DNA from 4 places in the Rossellomorea sp. y25 genome. Region 2 is predicted to be linked to each of the others. Evidence: riboswitches for the same ligand, from Rfam matches in the RefSeq annotation. Region 2 holds a riboswitch; each other region holds the start of a gene.
What was found. Region 2 has a riboswitch for S-adenosylmethionine ahead of AAEM60_RS20215 (O-acetylhomoserine aminocarboxypropyltransferase/cysteine synthase family protein). Riboswitches for the same ligand answer to the same signal wherever they lie in the genome.

Region 1: another riboswitch for S-adenosylmethionine. It lies ahead of AAEM60_RS17660 (methionine ABC transporter ATP-binding protein); the one in region 2 lies ahead of AAEM60_RS20215 (O-acetylhomoserine aminocarboxypropyltransferase/cysteine synthase family protein).
Region 3: another riboswitch for S-adenosylmethionine. It lies ahead of AAEM60_RS22205 (sugar ABC transporter substrate-binding protein); the one in region 2 lies ahead of AAEM60_RS20215 (O-acetylhomoserine aminocarboxypropyltransferase/cysteine synthase family protein).
Region 4: another riboswitch for S-adenosylmethionine. It lies ahead of AAEM60_RS01120 (Na+/H+ antiporter NhaC family protein); the one in region 2 lies ahead of AAEM60_RS20215 (O-acetylhomoserine aminocarboxypropyltransferase/cysteine synthase family protein).

What each region holds. Positions count from the first base shown of each region.
Region 1 covers NZ_CP145886.1:3,484,628-3,490,165, reverse strand. Annotated here, with positions in the region: gene AAEM60_RS17675 (lamin tail domain-containing protein) at 1-719, opposite strand, end outside; gene AAEM60_RS17670 (MgtC/SapB family protein) at 1,113-1,634, shown strand; gene AAEM60_RS17665 (glycerol-3-phosphate responsive antiterminator) at 1,679-2,248, opposite strand; SAM riboswitch class I at 2,732-2,836, shown strand; partial or broken gene AAEM60_RS17660 (methionine ABC transporter ATP-binding protein) at 2,949-3,973, shown strand; gene AAEM60_RS17655 (methionine ABC transporter permease) at 3,963-4,625, shown strand; gene AAEM60_RS17650 (MetQ/NlpA family ABC transporter substrate-binding protein) at 4,637-5,473, shown strand; gene AAEM60_RS17645 (M20 family metallopeptidase) at 5,486-5,538, shown strand, end outside.
Region 2 covers NZ_CP145886.1:4,016,971-4,022,508, forward strand. Annotated here, with positions in the region: gene AAEM60_RS20210 (homoserine O-acetyltransferase) at 1-417, opposite strand, end outside; gene AAEM60_RS20215 (O-acetylhomoserine aminocarboxypropyltransferase/cysteine synthase family protein) at 820-2,115, opposite strand; SAM riboswitch class I at 2,448-2,566, opposite strand; gene AAEM60_RS20220 (aminotransferase class I/II-fold pyridoxal phosphate-dependent enzyme) at 2,662-3,801, opposite strand; gene AAEM60_RS20225 (DUF302 domain-containing protein) at 3,927-4,310, opposite strand; gene AAEM60_RS20230 (redoxin domain-containing protein) at 4,402-4,983, opposite strand; gene AAEM60_RS20235 (hypothetical protein) at 4,976-5,538, opposite strand, start outside.
Region 3 covers NZ_CP145886.1:4,457,339-4,462,876, reverse strand. Annotated here, with positions in the region: gene AAEM60_RS22210 (CTP synthase) at 1-1,348, shown strand, start outside; SAM riboswitch class I at 1,582-1,688, shown strand; gene AAEM60_RS22205 (sugar ABC transporter substrate-binding protein) at 2,135-3,220, shown strand; gene AAEM60_RS22200 (sugar ABC transporter ATP-binding protein) at 3,237-4,772, shown strand; gene AAEM60_RS22195 (ABC transporter permease) at 4,741-5,538, shown strand, end outside.
Region 4 covers NZ_CP145886.1:200,799-206,336, forward strand. Annotated here, with positions in the region: gene AAEM60_RS01115 ((S)-benzoin forming benzil reductase) at 1-580, shown strand, start outside; gene AAEM60_RS01120 (Na+/H+ antiporter NhaC family protein) at 989-2,305, opposite strand; SAM riboswitch class I at 2,395-2,501, opposite strand; gene AAEM60_RS01125 (MFS transporter) at 2,947-4,119, shown strand; gene AAEM60_RS01130 (hypothetical protein) at 4,271-4,894, shown strand; gene AAEM60_RS01135 (DUF2187 family protein) at 5,089-5,361, shown strand; gene AAEM60_RS01140 (YpbS family protein) at 5,435-5,538, opposite strand, start outside.

The DNA.
Region 1 (5,538 bases), 530 kb from region 2:
ATCGTATAGGAGACTGCACCTTCTGAAGCTTCCCACTCAAGGGTGATTGATTGGTTGGCGGGTGTTGCAGTCAGGTTGGTTGGTGTCGCAGGACCAGTCACTTGTTCACTCAACAGGCTGGCAGGAGTCGGTTCTTCATCGTTTCCGAGCTTCTCCATTGCAGCTGAGATAGTGGCCTTGTAAATGATACTTCGGTTAGTGATGCCATCAACTACCCCATCATTAATGAGCGCTGTACTGAGAATATTGTCCTCCGCATCCGCAATCCCTACCTGGCGAAGGCTGCTGTCATGCAAACCCTGACCGGATGTCGTCAGCTTGATTTCGTATACGTCATCGGGAGTGAGATACATGTCATAGTTGGAGTTGAAGTCCCACAGCGGTACATCAGGATAAGCGAATTTCTTTAACCAGAGGACCAGGGATTCTTTCGGCTGGATGATTTTGTCGTCGATGGGCCATCGGTTAGCGGGGCTTGAGAAGTTACTAGTGAAGTATTGGAGCTCATAATCTTGTAGATTGATTGCTTCTGAGGTGGTGTTATAGATTTCGACGTACTCAAAGGGCTGACCGGTGCCTGCGGATTTGGTGACGATTTCCGTGATGACAAGAGGCGGATTGGTTTCTTTCGCGTTTGCGCTGTGAGCATGAAGCAATAAGAGTCCTGCGATTCCTAAAGCAAGAAGGACGGCTATACGGGTGATAGATCTGTTTTTCAACTTCATTTCCTCCTTTTAAATGGTATTTATGTATAAATGAAAAGAACCCCATGGCAATGGAGTGCACGATTATCGTACACACGAATTGACACAGGGTTCTCCTCATCTCTACCCGCTATATAATCTTACTAACTCCATCATACAATGGGGGATTCAGAGTGGCAATGCACATTCTGTAAAATTTAGAATTTTTAGATATATCATTGAAATGGTTGGCTGATTGGTGTATGATAAAAGGAATATTAAGAGGAATGAAGCTTGGTAGGAAGAGGAGAAGAGATCACCTATGAAGCGAACTGTATGGTTTTTTCACTATGGAGTGGAGAAATCAGGCATTCGTTTTGTGGCGCGATCTCTTTTTCATTTAAGGAGGATGGCGGCATGGCGCATTACATGAATGAGGCAACGGAATTTTTCTGGCAGCATGATATCTATTTCCGGATTTTGGTGAGTGCTGTATTAGGGTTCATCATCGGATGGGACAGGACATCGAAAAATAAACCAGCCGGGTTAAAAACATATACGTATGTATCGGTGGCCTGTACATTGATCACGATCGTCTCCATCGAAGGGGCGAATATGCTCAGTCAACCGGACAGCGGAAAAGTGATGGACCCGTTTCGTCTGGCGGCGCAGATCGTATCGGGACTCGGTTTCCTTGGAGCGGGCGTGATCCTGAAAGATGGATTGCGGGTGAAAGGACTGACGTCAGCTGCGATGATTTTCTACGTTGGGGGAATCGGGATTGGTATCGGAGCCGGGTTTTATTCCATTGTCATCTTCGCAACATTTGTAACCTTCATCATTACGAAAATAGGAAACTTCTTTGAAGAGCATGAAATCACGTCATTTCCTCTTCCATGGACACGGAAAAAAAGTAAGACAGAGGAGGAAGAAGAAAAGGTTGGCACGTAAATAAAGAGTGAGCTCAACTCCCAGTGGTTGAGCTCTTTTTTTGGTTAAAAATCCAGATTCCAGAGCTTCGGATCACCTGAAGAAATGGCGAGGGCACCGGCTCTTAGTCCATTCAGAATATCTTCCTTATTACTGATCAGGCCACCAGCGATGATGGGCAGCGTAGTCATGGCCGTCAGTTTGTCAATGATGGACGGCATGAGACCAGGAAGGACTTCAATCGCATCCGGCTTGCAGTTCTGTGCGATATCAATTCCTTTGTCAAGGGCATTGCGGTCGATAAGAAAAAGGCGCTGGATCGTCATCAATCCTTCTTCCTTTGCATATTTGATCAGGTTGCTCCTCGTTGTGATGATGCCAGCGGGCTTCCAGATTTCTGCTATGTATTTAATGGCACTTTTCGTGTTGGACAGCCCATCGATGAAATCAATATGTATGAACGTGGTTTTACCGGCTTCCTTCAGCTTTTTTAAATACCCTTCCATTGTAATCAAACTGCCGGTTAGGATGAACACGATGTTGGCGTTTGACTGTATGGCTTTGTCGAGGTCCTTTTCTTCCTTGATGGAAGCGATGACCTGGGATTGGACGATGTCGATAATGTTAGGTTTCATGGAATTGGCCCCTTTTAATAATCTGAATATTGTTTTTTCTTTTAGTATAGCATAGTTGTTTGGGGATTCTTCTTTAATGGAGGCGATGATCTGAGAATTGACGATATATTGGTCGCTCCTTTAGAGAGTGTGGGTCGTACCTTTATAGGTGAATATATTAGACTGCCTGTTAAAAGATGACTAGCACAATTATCGGTAGTGAGATCCGGTTAAGCATCAGAGCTAATCAATAGACGGAAATATTCCGCTTAAATTCGCCATGACGATTAAAAAAGGTTGAAATAAGGGGACATATTCCGATTCTATCTTCTTCTTTCGACTAATCTCAATTTCTCTTAAAGCCAAAAAGTAGAGTAAGGACCGTCCCCGGTTTGTCCAAAATAATACAATTAATTCAAAAACCGGATTGACAAACCAATTATAATCATTTACCATTACCCTAATGCTAAAACGCATCATAACTTTAACTTAATAAAGCATATCTTCTTATCCAGAGAGGTGGAGGGACTGGCCCTGTGATACCTCGGCAACGGGTTCTTATGAATACCGTGCCAATTCCATCAAGTCATGTGACTTGAAAGATGAGAAGAGCGGGACATATACATATTTTTGTGCCTCTCTTCTTATGAAGGGGGGCACTTTTTTATTTGAGCCATGATCGTCAACAAGAAGTATACATAGCGAAAGGAGCAAGTCTTATATGATCAGAGTTCAGAATGTTACGAAAGTATTCGAGACGAAGAATGGCCCATTCACCGCTTTAAAAAATGTTTCCTTCGAAGTGAAGAAGGGAGAGATTTATGGTGTGATCGGATTCAGCGGGGCGGGAAAAAGCACGCTTGTCCGCTGTCTCAATTTTTTAGAGAAACCATCATTGGGTGATATTTTCATAGAGAGGCGCAGCCTGAAAGATCAGTCGGCAGTCGATCTGAGGAAGGAGCGGCACCGCATCGGGATGATCTTTCAGCATTTCAATCTGTTTCAATCCCGGACGGTGGCAGGGAATATCGCCTATCCTCTGAAACTTGCAAAATGGCCAAAAGAAAAGATCAGCGAGAGAGTAAAGGAATTGCTCGCGTTTGTCGGACTTGAAGATAAAGCGAAGCATTATCCGGATCAACTGTCAGGAGGGCAGAAGCAAAGGGTGGGAATAGCAAGGGCCCTGGCGACATCGCCTTCGATTCTGCTCTGCGATGAAGCCACATCCGCACTTGATCCTCAGACGACGGAATCGATTCTGAACTTATTAAAGAGAATCAACGCGGAGTATGGCATTACGATTGTGATGATCACCCACGAAATGGGGGTCATCCGGAAATCTGTGATAAGGTCGCTGTCATGGAAAATGGAGAAATCGTTGAAGAGGGAAGCGTCTTCGATATCTTCTCCAACCCGCAGACCCCGACGACGAAAAACTTTGTGAAGAGTGTCATGAATGATCAGCTGCCGGCATCGGTTCTCGACAAATTGAATGACAGCAAAGAAGGGCGCATCTGCCGCCTCATTTTCAAGGGTGATTCGACGGGCACGCCGATCCTTTCCGAAACGGCAAAGAAATTCGATGCCCACATCAATGTGTTATTCGGCCAGATCACGGAACTCCAAGGTAAGCCGTTCGGGAATCTCATCGTACAGATCATTGGCAGCAAGAAAGAGACGGAAGAGATCCTGGATTATTGGAAGAACAGATTATTCGTAAGCGAGGTGGAGAAGCGTGCAAGTTAACTGGGAATTATTCTGGCCAAGAATTATTGAAGCGACATGGGATACCGTGGCGATGGTGTCATTCTCCCTCCTGTTTGCCACGTTGATCGGGCTTCCCCTCGGCATCATCGTTGTGGTCACGAGGAAGGGGCACTTACTTGAAAATAAAATCGTCTTTTCCATATTGAGCAGCATCATCAACGTGTTCCGTTCGATTCCGTTCATCATCTTGATGGTGGCCATCATCCCCTTTACAAGATTGGTAGTGGGCACATCGATCGGAACGGCGGCAGCCGTGGTACCTCTTGTCGTATTTGCAGCACCGTATATTGCAAGACTGGTAGAGAGCTCGCTCCTTGAAGTGGAACCGGGTGTCATTGAAGCGGCGGAGTCCATGGGGGCAGGGCCGTGGCAGATCATCTTCGGGATCCTCATTCCGGAAGCACTGAGTACACTGGTCCTGAATATTACGATCGCGACCATCGGACTCGTCGGAGCATCGGCCATGGCCGGGGCAGTCGGAGGCGGTGGACTCGGGGACCTCGCCATTGCTTACGGATATCAGCGATTTGAAACATCCGTCATGATCGTGACCGTCATCATTTTAATCGTGATGGTGCAGGGACTGCAGACAGCAGGGAATACATTATCAAAAATCATCAGGAGACGTTAGGAGAGAGGAATATGAAAAAATCAATCAGCCTGGCAAGTATCGCCATTCTATTAATCACCCTTATATTGAGCGGCTGCTCGGGAGACAGTGCATCCGGCTCAGGTGAAAAAGAAGTCGTTAAAGTCGGAGTGAATGGATCTGGGGTGCCGATTTGGGAGTATATGAAGGAGAAAGCAGCGAAGGAAGGGATTGAAATCGAGATTGTGGAGTTTGCCGATTACGTGAGACCGAACCAGGCGCTGGCCGATGGGGATATCGACCTGAACGCCTTCCAGACGATTTCGTATTTTGATTCATTCGTTGAAGAACATAATCTGGACCTTGTACCGATCGGCTCGACGATCATCGCGCCGATGGGAATCTATTCGGAAAAATATAAATCGGTAGAAGACTTACCGAAAGGCAGTAAAGTAGCCGTTCCTCAAGAGGCGACTAACTTAGGCCGTGCCCTTCTCCTATTGGAGGAAGCAGGTTTGATACAACTGAAAGAAGGTTTTGATCAGTCACAGGGTCTCGAAGCGATTAAAGAAAACCCGAAAAACCTTGAATTCACACCGGTCGTCGCTGCCCAGACACCGAGGGTACTGCCGGATGTGGCGGCATCGATCATCAATAATGGTGTGGCTGTTGAAGCAGGGTTCGTACCGGTTGATGACAGCATCTATATCGAAGGGGCGGAGTCTAAGCCGTTCATCAATATCATCGCAGCGCAGGAAAAAGATAAAGACAATAAGACCTATAAAAAGATTGTTGATCTCTACCAGGAAGATGACGTAGCGGAACATATCAAGAAAACATATAAAGATTCCCTGATCCCGACATTCGTGCCGGTCAGTGAATTGCATTAGGAGGGAAAAGAGATGAGTCAACCAGCAGCGATTGCCCATCGTAAGAACAACATCCTCTCGGCAGT
Region 2 (5,538 bases):
AACCGCTTCGATGCGGTCGATCGAAAGTTGTTGGAGTGCTTCATATTGGGCATGGACCATGTCTCTTATCGTAACACCCGGGAAGTCCGGACCGTAACGTTCTCCGGTATGTCGATTGGTTGACGTTGGTCCCGTACTTCCTTCACATCCTCCTAATACATTAAAGGCAATCACATTAAAATGTTCGGTATCAATATACGACCCGGGACCAATCAGTCCATCCCACCAGCCCCGGTCTTCACTCGTTCCCTTTACGATATGGGTCCCTGTGAGGGCATGGCAAACCAGGATGGAGGGTCCTTCTTTGTTTCCTGTCCGTTCATACGTAAGATCTACATTTTTTAACGTGGTGCCTGACTCTAATGTGAGGGATGGGATGGTAATGGAGCTTACTTCATACGTGTATGACTTCTCCATTCCTCCACCTCCTTTTTTGGTGTTGTAGCGGGGGGATCAGGATTCCACACCAGATAGCCCCGCTTGTAAAACAGTTGACTTTGGACTGATTTTTGGATATTGCCATTAGGGCGTTGAGAATTCGTCGTTAAGACTTTCGTCAAGAATTCAGATATTCATTCTAGGGGACGGCGCGTGCATCCTGTTCGCTGATACAATCCCGATTTTGCTGATATATTCGAAATTCCGCTGATAAAATCAGGTTTTCGCTGATATATTCGAAATTCCGCTGATAAAATCAGGTTTTCGCTGATATCTCCCTTAAGTAGACCCCGGATGCTCTATAAATAGTATCTAAATCCACCTTTTCACCCTGTAAAGTGATTTCAATGACGATTTTAGGGCCATATTCTCCAGTTTCTATCACACCCGTGATGTTTCCAACGCCACTTCAATAGCATGGTCCAAGTCCTCGATCAGGTCCTTCGCAGACTCTAATCCAACAGAAAGTCTCACAAGATCCTCGGTTACCCCTGTAGCACGAATTTCCTGGTCGTTTAATTGCTGATGGGTCGTGGATGCCGGGTGGATGATCAGTGATTTTGCATCCCCTACATTGGCCACATGAGACCAAAGAGAAATGTTATCGACTACTTTCCGTCCGGAATCTCTCCCACCTTTAATACCAAATACGACGATGGAACCCGCTCCGTTTTTCAAGTATTTTTGAGCAAGCTTGTGAGACGGATGCTGAGGCAACCCTGGATAGGATACCCACGCAACGCCATTATGCTGATCTAAATGCTCCGCAATCTTAAAGGCATTCTCTGTGTGACGTTCGATGCGAAGATGAAGCGTTTCTAATCCCTGCAACAGAAGGAATGCGTTTTGCGGACTTAAGCACGCCCCTAAGTCACGAAGCAGCTGCACCCTTAATTTTGTAATGAATGCTGCCGGTCCTACATCCTGTGCGTAGCGCAGTCCATTATAGCTTCGGTCCTCTTCTGTGAAACCCGGGAACTTTTCATGATTCCAATCGAACTTCCCACCGTCAATGACAACTCCCCCGATTGCTGTACCGTGACCTCCGATCCATTTTGTTGCAGAGTGGATGACGATATCCGCTCCCCACTCGATCGGCTTACATACATATGGAGTGGCAAAGGTATTATCGATGATCAACGGGATATGATGGTCATGTGCCACTTTTGCTACCGCTTCAATATCAAGCACATGTAGACTTGGATTCCCGATTGTTTCAGCGAATACCGCTTTCGTTTTAGGAGTGATCGCTTTGCGGAAATTTTCCGGGTCTGTCGGATCTACGAAATGCACCTTGATACCGTATTTCGGGAGAGTGGTAGAGAATAGATTATAGGTTCCACCATAGAGATTGGTAGCTGCTACAATTTCATCACCTGCTCCGGCGATATTTAAGATTGATAGTGAGATAGCGGCCATTCCGGATGATACACCAAGTGCTCCGATTCCTCCTTCTAACAGAGCAAGGCGTTTTTCCAACACGTCTACAGTCGGGTTCATGATGCGCGTATAAATGTTACCCGGCACTTCAAGGGCAAATAATTTTGCCGCATGATCACTGTTATCGAAAACGTAGGATGTCGTTTGGTAAATCGGCACTGCCCTCGAACCTGTAGATGGATCCGGCTCCTGGCCGCCGTGAAGTAGTAGTGTGTCGAAATCGAATGATTTTGTCATAGAGAATTCCTCCTAAATGGTTTTGGTGATTGGGTTTCCGTTTTGCGGTTGAATGTTTTGGACGTTTGCCTGTTAAAGTTTGTTAGAATTTTGACTGTTGAATTCAGAATGATATTTGACTGTTAAAATAATGCGTTTTTTTAACAGTTGAATTTTCGACTTATTTTAACTGTTAAATATCGTCCCATTTTCTCCTGTTAAATTTCCACCAAAATTCTGCTGTCGAACTCTGAAACTGAAAAATCGAAGAAGTATGTTTCCTTAAGAAGATAGAAGAGGAAAAAATAAAAAACCCTCTTCCTAAGAAGAGGGTCTAATTTAATAGGGTCCTCCTCTTATCTTTCAGGCAATCGCCTGCAGGAATTAGCACCTTTTCATGCGACGCATTACTGCGTACATGAAGGTTGCCGGGTTTCATCGGGCCTAGTCCCTCCACCTCTCTGGATAAGAGCATGTAGTTGTCAATGTGAAAATTCTTGCGTTGAGATGAATTATAAGGGGTAACCGACCTCAACGTCAAGAGTATTTTTAGAATTTTTACATTATTTAATTTTTAACCGAAGCTGTAATCGCTTCGTTAAATTGCACGACGATGTCTTCCCCATCCTCAATACCTAACGATATGCGCACGACATGTGTGTTTATTCCGAGTTTTTCCTGCGCATCCTTCGGCAGGGCACGATGAGACGTTCCTAATGGATATGAGACCGTAGTCTCCACGCCGGCAAGAGAAGGGATGATTTTAATCCAGCCAAGTGATTTGAAGAATGTGCTGATGTCACATGTGTTGGATAGCTCGATCGTTACGATGGCTCCATTTCCTTTATCGGATAAATCCGTTGGGTAATAAACTTCCTTCACGTATTCATTTGCTCGAAGGTCCGCCGCAAGAACTTCGGCATTCCTTGCTTGGGTCCCCATTCGGAGAGCCAGTGTTTTCGCTCCGCGGCATGTCAGCCAGGCTTCAAATGGACTCAGGTTCGAACCGATGTTGACGACTTTTTCTCTCGCTTTTTGAACAAGATCTTCCTTCCCGACTATGACTCCTGCTGTGATATCACTATGTCCTCCGATATACTTCGTGGCACTGTGAGCGACCAGATCCACCCCTTCTAAGAAAGGGTGGCGCAGAAACGGTGTGGCGAATGTGTTATCGATCATTGTTTTCAGGTTGTGTTTTTCAGCGAATCCGACCATTTTAGGGATATCTTCCACTCGCATAAACGGGTTTGTGACGGTCTCACTGTAGATGAGTTTGGTTTGTGGAGTAATGGCTCCCTCTAATTCCTCTAAACTTGTAAAATCAACGAATGAAGTAGAAATACCGAGTGATTTCAGCTCTTCTTTCAGCATATGGAACGTACCCCCGTATAAATCCTCGGCAGCAATGATGTGATCCCCTGATTGCACAACAGCGAGGATACCAACAAGGATGGCCGATAATCCAGAAGAAGTTGCTACACCTGCCGGGGCTCCTTCCAAGTCTGCCACCATCTTTCCAAGCTCGTCTGTATTTGGATTTCCCGTTCTTGTGTAGAGATAAGGAGACTTCCCTTCATAGAAACCCTCCAACTCCTCTAAAGAAGTAAAAGAAAAAGCAGAGGTCTGATAAATCGGAGTCGTCTTACTGCGGATTTCCTCTGTTCCTTTTAACTGACTGTGCACGACCTTAGTTGTGAATTTCATCTCTCTTTCATCCTTCCTGAATCTATGTATTTTTAAAAGTGTATCATATTCAGAAGATTGTGAGGAGTAAGATCTTTTGGAGGCATAAAAAAACACCTGCCAAATTGCAACAGGTGCACTGCGTTTTATTGAACGTTTTCCAAACATCCGATCAGGCGATTTTCAATATCCAATGCCAGGCTTTTTAGTTCATCGTTATCCACCATCTCGATCAGCTTGCTTGGTTTTGCCATACCGATCTTGGTGGTACCGCCTTCTGTGTATACCGTCACTTTGCAAGGAAGGAAGTAGCTTACGAGCATGCTTTCTTCCAGCACCTTTTTAGCTTCATGTGGATTACACACCTCTAATACGACTACTTCTTCGTTGAAATCAAGGCCCTTATCCTGCAATTTCTGGGCAAGATCGAGATTCCATAGTACACCGAAGCTCTCATCTTTCAGGACAGTTTCTACCGCTTCCACTGCTTCTTTCACACTCATTGAAACTTCCTTTGTGTAATGAAACATGTTCACATCTCCTCCTTTTTTTATCACATTCATTTAATACCTCATAGAGTATAAGGTCAAACATCGATATTCAGAGGTCCGTCCCTCTCCATTATTCCATTCCTTCGACCATTTTACCCATCATGTCTTCGTTCATGGGGCCGACGATTTTGTGTTGGATGATGCCTTTGGTGTCGATCATGTAGGTGGTCGGGATGGTAAATACACGGTATTCGTCACCGACCGCCCCCTCTTTATCCATTGGGACAGGGAAGGTCAGTTCATAACCGTCGACAAATTGGTGGACTGCTTTTTCCCCATCGTCCATGGACGTCAGATTGACGGCAAGGATTTCAACGTTTTCTTTCTCTGCATTGTTTTCGTAGTAACTCTGCATATGGGGCATTTCAGCTTTACATGGCGGACACCAGGTTGCCCAGAAATTCAGGATCACTTTCTTACCTTGATAATTTGAAAGCTTTACGGCTTCACCCTCTAAGGTGGTTAATTTAAAATCCGGAGCGCGGTCCCCTTTTGCGAGCCCCTGCTGTGCATTAGAAAGATCCATGGATTCATTGGCTAATTGTGCAGCCTCTTCCCTGGCCTTCTTTTCCTGTTGATCCTGAAAAAAGTTCACTAAGAAAATGCCGATAAGAAGCGCAACGATGGCCAAAGCAAAATTTCGTTTATTCATTGTGTTTCCTCCTTATGTTTAAGAGAAAGATGAGATAGGTCATCATGATCAGATATGTCCAGGTGGTGACGGTAAATTCAAAGCCGCCGATGAAGGCACTTAGAAATAACTGTACTAAAGTAAACATGACTAATAACTGTCCTGCCCAGATATCACCACCGGAATCACTGGCTTTTTTAATAAAAAAGACAGTGATCAATAGATTGAGCAGTACTTGAATACCAGCTAGAAGATAGTGGTGATGAAGCATATGAAGGACAGCTTCAAAGACAAGAACTGTGACCATCCATGAAATGATGATAGTAGACGGATGATCCACTTTTTTAACAAATATGTAAGTAAGCGCCGCTATCAGTCCCAACCAGTACCCAACGACTCCTCCGTGAAAGTAGAGGATGGTAATGGGATGCTTCATAACCGTTTGGAAGTCAACCACAATCACACTCAGTTTCCAGACGAGTAAAAAGGTAAAAATACCATTGGAATACCAATCGCTTGCCTTTCTATCCCAGAAGAAGAGGAACAGGAAAGTGAGTATGACCGAAGAGATAATGG
Region 3 (5,538 bases), 440 kb from region 2:
CAGCTCTGTGACAACGGGTAAAATCTATTCAACTGTACTGAAGAAAGAGCGTCGCGGTGATTATCTTGGTGGAACGGTACAAGTTATCCCACACATCACGAATGAAATCAAAGAGCGCGTATACCGTGCCGGACGCGAAACCAATTCAGATGTCGTAATCACGGAAATCGGCGGAACAGTAGGGGATATCGAATCTCTGCCATTCCTTGAAGCCATTCGCCAGATCAAGAGCGATGTAGGCCGTGACAATGTGATGTATATCCACTGTACACTTGTACCTTACATCAAGGCAGCTGGTGAAATGAAAACAAAACCGACTCAGCATAGCGTAAAAGAGCTTCGCAGTCTTGGTATACAGCCAAATGTCATCGTCGTGCGTACAGAAATGCCAATGACTCAAGACATGAAAGACAAAATCGCGTTATTCTGTGATATTGATAAAAATGCTGTAATCGAAGCAATGGACGCAGATACACTATACTCTGTACCACTTGCACTACAGGATCAAAAGCTTGATGAAATCACATGTCAGCACTTGAAGCTTAATTGCCACGAAGCAGACATGACCGAGTGGAATGAACTCGTTGATAGAGTGAAAAACCTGTCCCGTAAAACAAGAATCGCCCTGGTAGGGAAGTATGTTGAACTGCAGGATGCGTATATCTCAGTAGTGGAAGCCCTTCGTCACGCAGGCTACCATTTCGATAGCGACATCGAAGTAAGATGGTTGAACTCTGAGCTGATCGACAACGCAAATGTAGCAGAAAAACTGGCAGATGTAGATGGAATCCTTGTACCAGGTGGCTTCGGTGACCGTGGAGTAGAAGGGAAAATCGCTGCGACTCAATATGCCCGTGAAAACAAGGTACCTTTCCTCGGAATCTGCCTTGGTATGCAGCTGGCATCTGTAGAATACGCACGTAATGTTCTTGGATTGGAAGGAGCTCACTCTGCTGAGTTAAATCCTGAAACGCCATACCCTGTCATCGACCTTTTACCAGAACAAAAGGATATCGAAGATCTTGGTGGGACACTGCGTCTTGGACTATACCCATGTAAGCTGACAAAAGGTTCAAAAGCCTATGCGGCCTACGACGGAGAAGTGGTTTATGAGCGTCACCGCCACCGCTTCGAATTCAACAATCACTACCGTGAGCAAATGGAAAAAGCCGGCTTCATCTTCTCAGGCACAAGCCCTGATGGCCGTCTTGTGGAAATCATCGAGCTAAGCGATCACCCATGGTTCGTCGCATCTCAATTCCATCCTGAATTCACTTCACGCCCGACACGCCCGCAGCCTCTATTCAGAGACTTCGTGGAAGCGTCACTTGCGTATGGTGAGAAATAAGATTTGATTATGTAACTGCTCTCCCAGGTTTGGGAGGGCGGTTTTTTTTAGGGTGGGGGTGGCCGATTTTTAAGGGGAATCGGAATTTATCGACCATTCTACAAATAACGACAATTTTCACGAACTCCTCTTTTATCTCATCTATAAAATTTTCCAAAAAAGAATATTGACAATATTCCCGCATATCGTTAACATATCGTTTATAGCATGCGAACTATACCAAATTTCATAATCTCTTATAAAGAGTTGGCAGAGGGACTGGCCCGATGACGCCCGGCAACCTACCGTTTAGACGGAAAGGTGCTAAGACCTGCAGGAAGAATTTCCTGAGTGATAAGAGTACGTTTATTTATACATAAACCTCTTTTCTCTTGGGAAAAGGGGTTTTTTTATTTGCAAAGAATGTTTTGTGAACTTTGTTGCTTTTAAAGGGAAAGTGCTGATTGATTTCCGCTCCAGGTGTACGGAGGTCGATAATAGCTTTAAAGTAGGGATACTTTCCTTTAGATTGCTCTGTCAATACTGAGCTCTGTCACGGAAATCTCTTATAGATGGTGAGGGGAACTGCGTAGACTCCTGCGGAAAAACGGGCGTGCCGAGACCCCGGAAGCGAAGATGAGGAGGCTCGGCCGTACGCTAGCTGCAAGCGGAGCGGTTCCCCTCACCATCCAGCACATACTGGTTGACAGAGCCTTTGCAGATCCCGGTTTTAAAACAACAAATATCTTTTATGAAAAGAATATTTTAAAAAATTGAGGCATATCACCTCGGGAGGAGAAAAGAAAGATGAAAAAAACGGCATCATTATTCGTATTACTCGCACTTATTTTCAGTTTAGTCGCTTGTCAGCCAAAGGTATCCCAGGAAGCGGACGCAGACAGTGGAGAGAAGAAGGAAGCAACATCTGATCATCCATTGGCCAATAAAAAGATCGCCCTTATTATGCAAATCAATTTAGGGACATTTTCCGCTCAATACATAGAAGGTGTCAAAGAGCAGGTAGAGAAGTTTGGGGGCAAGATTCAAGTATTTACGTCTGAAGGGGACCTGGCAAAAATGTCTTCTAACCTGGATGCGGCCATCAATCAAAAGTTTGATGGGATCCTCATCGATCATGGAACGAAAGAAGCACTGCAATCAGGGGTGGAAAAAGCGAAGGAACAAAACATTCCGGTTGTCGTATTCGATGCGGATGTTGCTTCAGAAGAGGTGACGGTCCTCGAACAGGGTGATCAGCAAATGGCTGAACAAACCTTGACGAAGCTTTCAGATGAGATTGGCGGTAAGGGTGAGATCGTGAAAATTTGGGTTGCAGGCTTTGCCCCGATGGAAAGACGCCAAGTAGCCTATCAGGAGTTTTTAGAAAAAAATCCTGATATTAAAGAGGTGGCGGCATTTGGAGCGGCTACTCAGAATACAGCACTGGATACACAGGCTCAAATGGAGGCCATATTGAAACAGTATCCGAACAAAGGTGACATCGATGCTGTTTGGGCTGCTTGGGATGAATTTGCAAAAGGCGCCGTTCGGGCAATCGAAGCGGCAGGGAGAGATGAAATCAAAGTATATGGAATCGACATGAGTGATGAAGACCTGCAAATCATTCAAAAAGATGGAAGCCCGTGGGTGGCATCGGCAGCCGTTGATCCGAAAGATATCGGACGCGTGCAGGTCCGGTTTTTATATCAAAAGCTAAATGGCGAGGAAACGCCTGAGAAAGTAAAGCTTGAGCCGGTATTTATTGAAAAAGAAGCATTGCCTGAAGAAACGATTACCACAGATCAATTACACGAGCATGTAGATGGCTGGGGAGCAAGTGAGCAAGGCTATACAGATGAATTAAAAACGCTTGAAGGATCGTTCAAAGAGTAGAAAGGAGTTAAAAGAGATGACGTCTCCACTGTTAGAAATGATCAATATCAATAAAACCTTCTCAGGAGTGAAAGCCCTAAAGAATGCAAGCTTCGATGTGAAAGAGGGGGAGGTCCATGCCCTCTTGGGGGCGAATGGTGCTGGGAAAAGTACGCTGATGAAGATTTTATCAGGAGCCTATGTGCAGGACAGCGGAGACATCATCCTTCACTCTGAAAAAAGAGACTATCAATCTCCGAAAGAAGCGAAGGAGCATGGCATCCATTGCGTGTACCAGGAAGTGGACACGGCCATTGTCCCTGGACTTTCTGTAGCGGAAAATATCGTCCTTGATCAGTTCTCACAAAAAGGTTTCTTCTTTATTACTAAAAAGTCATTAAAGAAAGAAGCGTCGGAGGCGCTTAGACGCATCGGGGCAGAAACCATTCCCCTCGGTCAGCCTGCGTCACACTTAAGTCTCGCTGAAAAGCAGCTGGTGCTCATTGCCAGAAGCCTGCTTCAACAAGCGAAAGTATTGATTTTGGATGAACCAACGGCACCTTTAAGTTCTTCTGAGACGGAAAAGTTATTCCGAGTCATAGAAGATTTAAAGAAAGAGAGAGTAGGGGTCATTTTCATCTCTCACAGGCTCCCGGAAGTATTTCAGCTTTCCGATCGCATCACGGTCATGAGAGACGGAGAGACCATTGGAACGTTTGGAACACAACAAACAACCTCTCACAAGATCATTGAAGCCATGCTTGGAGGAACATATAGAGAAGAGTTTCAGAAAAGAACGCTGCCGATCGGTGAAACGCTTTACGAAGTGAGGGGGCTCGAAGACGGACAAAAGGTGAAGGATATCCATTTATCCGTTAAGGCAGGAGAAGTAGTCGGAGTGGTCGGGCTTGTGGGAGCGGGAAAAACCGAGCTTGCCAAAGCCTTATTCGGAGCCTCTCAGGTAGAATCGGGTGACTATTTTCTGGGAGGAAAGAAGCTGAGGATTCACTCTCCCCGGGATGCGGTTCAAAATGGTCTGGCACTTGTTCCGGAAGAAAGACGAAAAGAAGGGTTGTTCATTCATGAAACCGTTCAGCACAACCTTAGCTTTCCTTCTTTAAGAAAAGTCTCCAACTGGTTATGGATCAACGGTCGCAAAGAACGTGAGCTGGCCCGTGAAAAAATCCGATCCCTTGGAATTAAAACCGCTCATGAAAGAATCCAGGCCAACTTTTTAAGCGGAGGAAACCAGCAGAAGGTTTCAATAGGGAAATGGCTGTCCGATGAAGCTTCGGTGTTTTTATTTGATGAACCGACGAAGGGCGTGGACGTGGGAGCGAAGAAAGAGATATTTTCCCTGATTCAATCCCTTGCAGAAAAAGAGAAGGGTATTCTCTACTTTTCCTGTGAAATACAAGAAATCCTGGCGATCTCGGACCGGATACTCGTCATGTATGATGGCCGGATCGTCAAAGAACTGACAAAAGAAGAAGCAACTCAAGAACTCATATTGTTTTATGCTTCAGGAGGGATCCAAGCGCATGAAAGGCAAGATACTCGACTTACTATTTAAATACGGGGCCATCGTGTTGATGGCCGCGATTCTACTATTTTTCAGCTTATATAATCCATTTTTCTTCACCTATGGAAATCTATCAGACATTCTCCGCTCGATTTCCATCGTCACATTAGTGGCATTAGGGGTAACCTTTACTCTCGTCGTCGATGGCTTTGACCTTTCAGTGGGATCGACGGTTTCCCTGTCTACCGTTGTGACGGCTTCATTGATGGTCTGGTATGAAGCGCCGTTGTGGATCGTGCTCCTTGTTCCATTGTTGGTGGGAGCGGGAGTCGGGTTATTCAATTCGCTGTTGATCGTTAAATTTGGAATTCCGGATTTGCTTGCTACATTAGGGGCCATGTATATTATTTCAGGTGTTCATCGGACGTATACGGAAGGGTACTCGATCTACAATCATATGCCGATGACAACTGGCGGGACAGCCCCGGGGGAATTTTCAGAAGCGTTCCTCTGGATCGGCCAGGGAAAGTGGCTCGGATTGCCGGTACCGGTATGGATCATGCTCGTGTTGGTCGGAATCGTCTATGTGATCATGCATTTCACGAGATGGGGGCGCATTTTGTATATGACAGGGGGTAACGCAGAAGCGTCACGCTTATCAGGTGTCAGGGTGACCCGGGTGAAGTTGATTGCCTACGTTCTCTCAGGTGTATTCGCATCGATTGGAGGAATCCTGTTCACAGCCCGGGTCGGATCAGGACAGATGGATGCCGGTGGCCCGCTCCTCATGGAAGCAGTCGCCGCTGTGTTTGTCGGC
Region 4 (5,538 bases), 820 kb from region 2:
ATCAGGAGAAACAGAAGCGGTCTTCCGTGAAGTGGGGACGAAGGTATTCGGATATCAACCGGACAGAGTCTATGTTGTCCATAATGCCGGTGTGGTGACACCAATCAATCGGTCTGGTGAAGTAGAAAACCAAGCTCTCGAAACGAGTGTGCATGTGAATTTACTTTCTCCCATGATCTCTACCAATGAGATGATAAAAGCAGCACGGGGTTCTGACTCGAAGATGATCATGATCAATATCAGCTCAGGAGCAGGAAGTCGCCCTGTTTACGGATGGAGCACGTACTGCGCAACCAAAGCCGGTGTGAACATGCTGACAGAAACCATAAGCTTAGAGCTTTCTAAAAAGCATAGCCGCCATCAAGCGATTGCCTTCAGCCCGGGTGTGATGAATACGGATATGCAAGGAGAAATCCGTTCATCCTCTAAAGAAGCCTTTGTCGATGTAGAAGCATTTCAGCGATATAAAGAGGAAGGCATGCTTCGTGAAACAGATACGGTGGCAGATGCACTGGTCAAGCTTGTGACAGAAAGCGAACTTGAAAGTGGTAAGCTTTATCATGTAAATGATTTATTATAAAAAGAAAGCAGATTCCTGGAAGGGGATCTGCTTTTTGAATTTTGGGCTGTAAACAATAATGATTAGCGGTATTCACAATTTGGCACAATAAACTGCAAAAGTGGCACAATTTTGGATGAGAGTGGCACAAGTTTCCTCGAAAGTGGCACAACAAAAATATCCACGGCCCTACAATTAAGGTTTAAAAGGCAAAATTGGGGGTTTTTATGGGAATGTGCTGATGAAGTGGAAAATTTTTAACCAACAACACAAAAAAGTCCAAGTTTGAATAAAAATCAAAGAAGATTTGCCGAAATGATTTAATTCGTCTCCTATATTTGTTATTTTCGTTCATCAACCTACCGTGATAACTCTCTTTTCGAAAAAAAGAGACAAACCCCAAAGGATTTGTCTCTCTACTCTCATTTATTAAGATCGCACCGGGTTTGCGTCAGGTGCTGTTTTGCGTGTGAATTTTGGTAGTGCAAATCGAATGGCAATAATGCCGCAAACAGCAATTAAGATCGGGTAGAAGGCATATGGGATAATGCTGATCGGTGATATGCCTGCCACTTCAGCCACTAACAGAGCCTGCGCTCCGTATGGAATTAACCCTTGAACGGAACAAGAGAAAATATCAAGGATACTGGCTGATTTACGGGCGTCAACTCCATAGTTTTCACTAATTGTTTTAGCAAGGGGGCCGGCAATGATGATCGAAATCGTGTTGTTTGCTGTGCAAAGATTAGTAGAACTCACTAATCCTGCTGTAGCAAGCTGTGCTCCCTGAGGAGACTTGATTTTGCGGGTGGCGTGATAAAGTAAAGCCTGAATCCCGCCGTTATGACGGATTAGTTCAACAACCCCGCCAATCAGTACAGAAAGGATTACAATCTCTGCCATGCCAGTCATCCCATCGGCTACACTCCCGAAATAACTTGCCGGGGTAAAGCTTCCATCAATGAATCCAATAATTCCGGCTAAAACAATTCCGCCTAACAATACAACAAACACATTTAGTCCTGCAAGAGCACCGATGATCACTCCAAGGTAAGGCAGGATTTTAATCCAATTAAAGCTTTCCGCTCCGACAGTCGATTGATTCCCCATAGTAAGAACAAGAAGAATCACCATTGTGATGATTGCCGCAGGTAATACAATGAAAAAGTTGACTTTAAATTTATCCTTCATTTCCGTTTTCTGTGTACGAACGGCTGCGATTGTCGTATCAGAAATAAATGATAAGTTATCTCCGAACATCGCTCCTCCAATGACTGTTGCCATGGCAAGCGGCATGGAAATATCTGTTCCTGAACTAATCCCGACACCGATTGGCGCGAGTGCTGCGATCGTCCCCATGGATGTTCCCATCGATAACGAAATGAAAGCAGCGATAATGAATAATCCTACAATAATCAAGTTACCAGGCAGCACGGAAAGGGCAAAGTTTACGGTAGAATCAACAGCTCCCATCTTTTCAGCTACTCCTGAAAAAGCTCCTGCTAAAAGGAAGATAAAGACCATGATCATGATATCAGGATGACCGGCTCCTTTAGCGAAACGCTCAATCTTAGCCGTTAACGTCTCTTTCCGGTTCATCAACAGACCTACAACGGATGCAATGATAATTGATACTAATACAGGAAAAGCATAAAAGTCTCCAGAAATGATGCCTGCTCCAAGGAACAGAGAAACAAATATAATTAAAGGCAGTAATGCCAATAAATTTCCTTTTTCTTGATTCATTCCTAACACTCCTTTGTCATTGTTCAATTTCGTAAAATACAAAAAACCTCTTCAAAAATAAGAAGAGGTTTCAATAGAACGAAACACTCCTCTTATCTTTCAAGCTTTACGCTTGCTGGATGTGGCACAGCACTCAAAGCCTGAGTCCGCTGCCGAGACATCGCAGGGCCAGTCCCTCCGTCTCTCTGGATAAGAAGATATGTTATTTAGTTGATTTAAAATATACTTCCATACTTTAAAGGGTTTACTCAAAAAAGTCAAACGGGAATTTTTGAAACAAAAGCGGAGGCGGCTCGCTCAGGCCCGACAAGCATAAGACGAGAACGCCGGAAAGGCGCCTTTTGCCTTTATGGTGTTATTGGCTTATGACCTCGAGGGACTAGCCGCCGTAGCTGGCCGAAACAAAAGCGGAGGCGGTTCGCTCAGGCCCGACAAGCATAAGACGAGAACGCCGGAAAGGCGCCTTTTGCCTTTATGGCGTTATTGGCTTATGACCTCGAGGGGCTAGCCGCCGTAGCTGGACGAAACATTCAAAGCTCTAAAAATGCATGACTTTATCCATAATAAGGTATAAACTCATAGACAATTGAACGTTCAAGGTCTACTATAAGGAAGACAAAAAACATCTGGGGGATACGGTAGTGGAAAGAACTGTACGAAATCAAATTTTTACCTTACAAGGATTTTATTTATTAACGTTCTTCGGTGTTGGTAGTTTATATCCCTTACTCAGTGTGTATTTGAGTGAAAGCGTTGGATTAAACGGATATCAGATTGGAACGATCATGTCTGTAGGTCCGATCATGACGATTTTCTTCCAGCCGATTTGGGGAATGGTGAGTGACACGACCAATCGTCCCACCTTGGTTCTTGGTTTAACCTCTTTAGTGGCTGGGATCTTTGCACTCGGTTATTTGTTTATGGACTTTTACTATGGTCTGCTTATCGTGGCCATTTTAGTTGCAATCTTTCAAAGTGCAATCATTCCGGTTTCCGATAGTATTAGCTTGAAGTATACAAGTAAAGTCCGGTATAACTACGGAAATATCCGTCTGTTCGGTTCATTGGGCTTCGGGATTGCTGTCTTTATAATGGGGAAACTTTCGGAAGGTTTCATCGGACCCACCATCATCTTTTACTCTTTCTTTATCTGTCTGGTACTTTCAGGATTCCTTTCCTTTCGGTTTCCTAAGGAGAGAGCGGCAGCAAAGCTTGATTTAAAAGCAGGGATGAAAGAATTATTTACAATGAAGAAATTCCTCATTTTCTTAGCTGTAACCTTCTTAGTATTCGGTCCAAACCTGGCCAATAATGTTTACTTCGGCTTATTTGTTGAGGATTCTGGGGGGACGTATGCCGGAATCGGTCTTGCGTTTTTAATCGCCGTTTTATCAGAAGTGCCCTTTATGAGGATTGCCGGGGGATGGATTGATAAATTCGGACTATTAACGGTGGCTGCGTTAGCAGGTGCTGCGTCCATGCTCCGCTGGCTCTTTTACTTTACGGAACCTAGTCTTTGGCTGGTCTATTCATCGGCTGTGATGCAAGGACTTGCCATTGGGTTATTCATTCCGGCGGGCTTACGTTACATTAAAGAAATCACGCCTTCCCACATTACAGCAACAGCCGTTACGGTATATTCAGCAATCGGAAACGGACTGGGGAATTGGTTCAGTACCTTTGTTGGCGGTTTTATCTATGAAACGTACTCCATTTACACGGTGTACTTATTCTTCGCAGTCCTATCCCTATTAGGTATTTTCCTTTGCTTCGTTCTCATGAAAGAAGAAAAGAAGAATGCACTTGCATATTAATATGTTATTTCAAGGCGTCTAATGAGAGTCTCTCTCCTAGATGCCTTTTTTATTTGTTAGAAAATTTAAATAAATTAAAATAAAGGAAGGATTTACCTATGTCTGCGTGTAATAGTATATAGAAGCAGAAAATTTTGTGGGTGATGACATAATGAGGATCACAGGGGTTTTCATAATAGGAATTTTCCTTTTACTTACAGCATGTACACCTGAGCAGACATATCAAAAAGACCGATCAAACAAGACAGAACTCACGATTAAACCTTATAAATTAAATGCAAAAGAAAAAGAGCTGATTATGTTCACCGGGATTCAGGATATTCAATATTTTGAGTTAGACGGAAGTCTTGGAGAAGAGGATGATCTGCAAAAAACGATTGAGGTATATGAAAATGGCAAACAAGTGGAGAACGAGCCTTTTTCTTCTAATCAAATGGAGCACCTATTCAAGCATTCTCTCTTATCCTTTGGATTTACTTCAGATGATGAGGAAAAGTTAAAGTTTATACATGGCAGTGAAGGTGGAACGTTTACCATGATGAATGATTTCGTTTCTGGTGGTTATACCTTTGCTAGTCTTCTTTCAACAAAAACCACTTTAGAAAAAGGGCAGCCCATATATTTGTATGCGATTGCCGGAACGCAAGATGGTCAAATTTCAGGGTTATCCCTTGATGAAAATGGTAAGCCTTCAGGAGGAATCCTGGAAGCAGACAAAGCGTATGTATTCAAAGTCACGGTAACCGACCGGGAGGCTTTGCAATCAACAGAATAAAAAACCTGAAAAACGAAACGGCAGAGAACATCAGTCTTCAAAAAAGTAACATTAAAAGGTTTTGATCATCTTGAATTGTGGTACAAGTAGGATAAGATATTCAAAAGCAATCTCATAAATGCATCAATTCATATACGACAATTGTAAAATACCAATAAAAATAGCGTCTAATCTATAGAAAAGGGGATTTTAAAATGGAGAATACATTCGTCTACTCAAAAGATAATGCTAACCTTGGAGATACCGTGCAATTTAAAAGAAAGAAGAATGTCATCAATGGTGTGGTGACCACTCTTAGAGAAAATACGGTCATCGTCAAAATGGATAAAAATGTGGCAAAAAAGCTGGATTTACCAGATGATCAAACCGTAGTGGCACATAAAAACTATGTCGTCATTGAAAGAGCTGAAAATGATTCACAACCTGTATTTGTATATGATGGGTGGAATAGCGCATTAAAAGCCTAAACTTCATCTGCAAAGAAAAAGATCCTAACACGCCTAGACCAGTAGCATGGCTAAAGACGTATTAGGATCTTTTTTATTTTAATTTGCTGTTTACATATTCCTCAACCATTCCAGTGGTGACAAGCTTTCTCTGCGGCACGACACCTTGACGGGCAAGGGCGTTGATTTCATTGGTCA